DNA from 2 places in the Gordonia amicalis genome. Region 1 is predicted to be linked to the other one. Evidence: riboswitches for the same ligand, from Rfam matches in the RefSeq annotation. Region 1 holds a riboswitch; the other holds the start of a gene.
The links. Region 1 has a riboswitch for thiamine pyrophosphate ahead of thiC (phosphomethylpyrimidine synthase ThiC). Riboswitches for the same ligand answer to the same signal wherever they lie in the genome.
Positions count from the first base shown of each region.

Region 2: another riboswitch for thiamine pyrophosphate. It lies ahead of thiO (glycine oxidase ThiO); the one in region 1 lies ahead of thiC (phosphomethylpyrimidine synthase ThiC).

Region 1 is NZ_CP091855.1:1,213,132-1,215,520, forward strand. It holds gene thiC (phosphomethylpyrimidine synthase ThiC) at 1-1,439, opposite strand, end outside; TPP riboswitch at 1,430-1,544, opposite strand; gene IHQ52_RS05560 (GNAT family N-acetyltransferase) at 1,728-2,075, shown strand; gene IHQ52_RS05565 ((2,3-dihydroxybenzoyl)adenylate synthase) at 2,150-2,389, opposite strand, start outside.
Region 2 is NZ_CP091855.1:286,680-289,068, forward strand. It holds gene thiG (thiazole synthase) at 1-2, opposite strand, end outside; gene thiS (sulfur carrier protein ThiS) at 1-195, opposite strand, end outside; gene thiO (glycine oxidase ThiO) at 198-1,274, opposite strand; TPP riboswitch at 1,268-1,377, opposite strand; gene thiE (thiamine phosphate synthase) at 1,425-2,126, shown strand.

The DNA.
Region 1 (2,389 bases):
CGGGCGGTGTCCGGGTCCAGGGCGAGGTTGAACTGGTCGATCCAGCGGAACTCGAAGCGCGCCTTGCTCAATGCGTCATCACGTTCCTGCGCCCGGGGATGCCCCTTGGCGAGGTCTGCGGAGTGGGCCGCGATCTTGTACGTGATGACGCCGACCTTCACGTCGTCGCGGTCGGGCAGCCCGAGATGCTCCTTGGGTGTCACATAACAGAGCATCGCCGTTCCCGCCTGGGCGATCATCGCCGCACCGATCGCGGAGGTGATGTGGTCGTAGGCGGGTGCGATGTCGGTGGCCAGGGGGCCCAGGGTGTAGAAGGGTGCCTCTTCGCAGAGTTCTTCCTCCAGGCGCACGTTCTCGGCGATCTTGTGCATCGGGATGTGTCCGGGTCCCTCGATCATCACCTGCACGCCATGGGATTTGGCGATGGTGGTGAGTTCGCCGAGGGTGCGCAGTTCGGCGAACTGGGCTTCGTCGTTGGCGTCCGCGATCGACCCCGGCCGTAGTCCGTCGCCGAGGGAGAAGGTGATGTCGTAGCGGCGGAAGATCTCGCACAGTTCGTCGAAGTGCGTGTACAGGAACGACTCTTCGTGGTGAGCCAGACACCAGGCGGCCATGATCGAACCGCCTCGGGAGACGATTCCGGTGACCCGGCGGGCGGTCAGCGGAACGTAGCGGAGCAGGACCCCGGCGTGCACCGTCATGTAGTCGACGCCCTGCTCTGCCTGCTCGATCACGGTGTCGCGGTAGATCTCCCACGTCAAGGCGACGGGATCGCCGTTCACCTTCTCGAGTGCCTGATAGATGGGCACGGTGCCGACCGGTACGGGGGAGTTGCGCAGGATCCACTCGCGCGTGGTGTGGATGTCCGCGCCGGTCGAGAGGTCCATGATGGTGTCGGCGCCCCAACGCGTCGCCCACACCATCTTCTCGACCTCGTCGGCGATCGAGCTGCGCACCGCCGAATTCCCGATGTTCGCATTGATTTTCACCGCGAACCGCTTGCCGATGATCATCGGCTCCGATTCGGGGTGACGATGGTTGGCCGGGATCACCGCGCGACCGATGGCCACCTCGGAGCGGACGAGTTCGGCGTCGGCGCCCTCACGCGCGGCGATGAACCGCATCTCGTCGGTGATGATCCCCGCTCGTGCCCACGCGAGCTGGGTGCTCGCGCCGTCGATCGGTTCCGGGCGGTGCCACGAGTCGCGGGTCTTCGGCAGTCCGCGCTCCACATCGATCTCGGTTTCGGTGTCGGTGTACGGACCCGAGGTGTCGTAGACGTCGAGGTGTTCGCCGTTGGTGAGGTGGATCCGACGCTGCGGTACGCGGAGATGATCGACGGCGAGGTAGTGCTTGGAACTGCCCTCGATCGGTCCCGTGGTCAGTCCGCCGTCTTCGAAGGTTGCAGTGGTGGGTGTGGTGGATACACGTGTGCCCATGATGGTCTCCCTACGCCGGCATTACCCGGACAGGTTCGAGCGGTCGGCGACCGCCCGTCGCCATCTCAGCCCTCGGTCATCGTGAGAGCCCCCGCGGTGTGTAGTTGTGTTGCGCTCGCCACCTTACAACGTCCGCGGAGGAGCCACCCGATGCCTGGCAGATCGATACCCTTTCTCAGCAGTTACGGATCCGTAAGGTAGGGTGTGACCCTAGTCACAGGGGACCGAACGTCAAGAAGTGGCGTGATGCCGGTGACCCGCAGACGGTGACGACATGAGGAGGTGTAGGTGCTACGCAAGAACCGGCATCGACCGCCGCAATCGGCGAGGTCCATCCTGCAGCAGATCGCTCAGGTGGTGCACAATCCCGACCGCGAACGGTTCGAACTCTGGGTTGCGGGCGATCTCGTCGGCGTACTCGGCTATTCGATGGAGACCGTCGACGGCCAGACGACCATCACCGTTCTGCACACCGTGCTCTACGACGAGTACACCGGCCACGGGCTCGCGACGCGTCTCACCCGGACGGTCATCCACTTCGCGCGTGAACACAACGCCCGGATCCGGCCGGTGTGTTCGTTCACCAAGGACTACCTCGACCATCACCCGGGAATCGTGGAGCTCGCGCCGGTGTGATTTCGACAAGCTCAATCAGCGGTGGAAGGGGCTCAATCAGCGGTGGAAGGGGCTCAATCAGCGGTGGAAGGGGCTCAACCAGCGGGAGAGTCCAGCAGCGTCGTCCGCAGGATCTTCTTGTCGATCTTGCCGACGGCGGTGACGGGCAGGGTCCGCACGATGCGGACCACGTCGGGCAGCTTGAACGATGCGAGGCCGCGGTCGGCGAGGAACGTGCGGAGCGTGGCCAGTTCGAGCGGCCGGGCCGGCGGATGGTCGTGGGAGAGCACGACCGCGGCGCAGATCTTCTCACCGAGCGCATCGTCGGGCAGTCC
Region 2 (2,389 bases), 930 kb from region 1:
ACCCTGCACCGCTGTCACGATCTCGACGACCGCGCCCGTGGTCATCGTGTGCTGCGACCACTGTCCGCGCGGGACGACCGCACCGTCGACCGCCACCGCGATCCCCCGGTCCGGCAGGCCGAGGCGGGCGACGACGTCCCCCACCGACACGTCGTCGCCGACGTCGAGGTTCTCTCCGTTCACGGTGATGGTCACGGTCATGCTCCTTCCAGAATTCCCAGCACATTGTCCGCAGTGCCCGGCGCGAGGACGATGCCGTTGCGCCCGTGTCCGGTCGCGACCACCGTGCGGTCGTCGACCCGCTTCACGATCGGTAACCCGTCGGCGGTGCACGGCCTCAGTCCGGCACCCGCCTCCACCAGCTCGTAGGTGCGCAGACCCGGCATCACCTCGATGGCGTCCGCGAGCAGATCGGCGACCCCACCCGCCTGCGGGGTGCGGTCACCGAAACCGCCGGCCTCGTATTGCGTTGCGCCGACCACGATCCCGTCCTCGCGCGGCACCAGGTACACCGCTCGGCCGTGGAGCCGGGCACGGACCACGTGCCCAGGCGGCGGCACCGACCACCGCGTCCGGCGCAGTCTCAGGATCTCCCCTTTCGCCGCGTGGAGCGGCACGTCGGGAAGCAGTTCCGCCGTGCCGAGTCCGGCGGCGACAAGGATCTGGTCCCGCGGGCCGGCATGGTCGTGGACGTCGGCCAGGCTGCCCACCCGCGCCTCGGTGAACCGCACCCCCGCGGCGGCCCCTGCGCTGCGCAGGGTCGCCAGCAGACGACGGTTGTCGATCGACCACTCGCCCACCGCCCGGTAGCCACCGACGAGCCGCGAACTCAACGACGGCTCCAGCGAACGGATCTCGCGACCCGTGACCGTGCTGAGTGTGGCGTCGGTCCGCGGTTGTTCGGCCCAGACGAAGTCCGCGAGATGCTGCAGGTACTCGGCGTCGGCGGCGGACGCGGCGACGAACAGGGAATCAGTGGCCGTGACGATCGCGGGGTCGCCGAGACGCTTCACCAGCGTCGGCCAGCGCCGCACCGACTCTACCGACATCGCGAGCGCCGCTTCTTCACCCGGATGCCCCTCGCCGAGCGAACCGAGCATGCCGCCCGCCACCCACGACGCCCGCTCCTCGTGCCCGGCGTCGACGACGCGGACCTGCCAGCCCGCATCTGCGGCAGCGAGCGCACAGGTCAGACCGATCACGCCACCGCCGACGACGGTCAGCGCACGGTCGGGCTGCTCCGGGTGGGGTTGTTCCTCGACAACATGGCTCACGCCAGATCACCTTCCTTCGCCGGAATGACCCGGATCAGGTTCGACGGTCAGCGGAGGGTCCGCACTCTCAGCCCGGCCGGTCCGGGCTCCCGTGTGTTCTCGCGGTCCACCCTACGCCCGGCCCGCACCGGCGCGGCTAGCCTGGTCGCCGTGACGACTGCCCCCGAATCGCGTGCTCGCGAACTGCGCCGCCGCCTGGACTCCGCCCGGCTCTACCTGTGCACCGACGCGCGGCGTGAACGCGGCGACCTGCTCGAGGTCGTGAACGCCGCCCTCGCCGGCGGCGTCGACATCGTGCAGCTTCGCGACAAGGGGTCACCCGGGGAGAAGAAGTTCGGCACTCTCGAAGCCCGCGAGGAGCTCGAGATCCTCGCCGCGATGCGGGACGTCGTCGACGCCCACGGCGCATTGCTCGCGGTCAACGACCGCGCGGACATCGCCGCACTGTCCGGCGCCGACGTCCTCCATGTCGGACAGGGTGACCTGCCGCCACGGGTCGCGCGCCGGATCGTCGGCCCCGAGACGATCGTCGGTGCATCCACCCACGACCCCGGGCAGGCTGCAGCAGCCGCCGCCGACCCCGACGTCGACTACTTCTGCGTCGGCCCGTGCTGGACCACCCCCACCAAACCGGGTCGGACCGCCGCCGGGCTCGATCTGGTGACGACGACCGCCGCGGCGATGTCCGAACCCGGGACTCCGGACAAGCCGTGGTTCGCGATCGGCGGCATCGATGCTCCGCGGGTGCCGGAGGTGACCGCCGCCGGAGCGCGCCGCATCGTCGTGGTGCGGGCGATCACGGCCGCCGCCGACCCTGCTGCGGCGGCCGCGGAGCTCGTCGCACGGCTGTAGCGCCCGGGTCCGGAAATCCGCCCCGAGAAACCGCCCCGGAAAAGCACCCTCCGGGGCGGCGCCACGTGCGTATCGTCACCGGTCACGCTCTGGAGGGCGTACTCCGGGGGTCGATTTCAGGGGCGGATCACCGGGGCAGATCTCAGTGGTGAAAATCCATTTGCCGCACTCACCACAGAGGTCTAGGCTGGACCGATCATGATGTGCATCAAGCGCGCGCTCGTAACCCGCCGCAGCGGGGTCTGATTCTGACCGACCCCCCG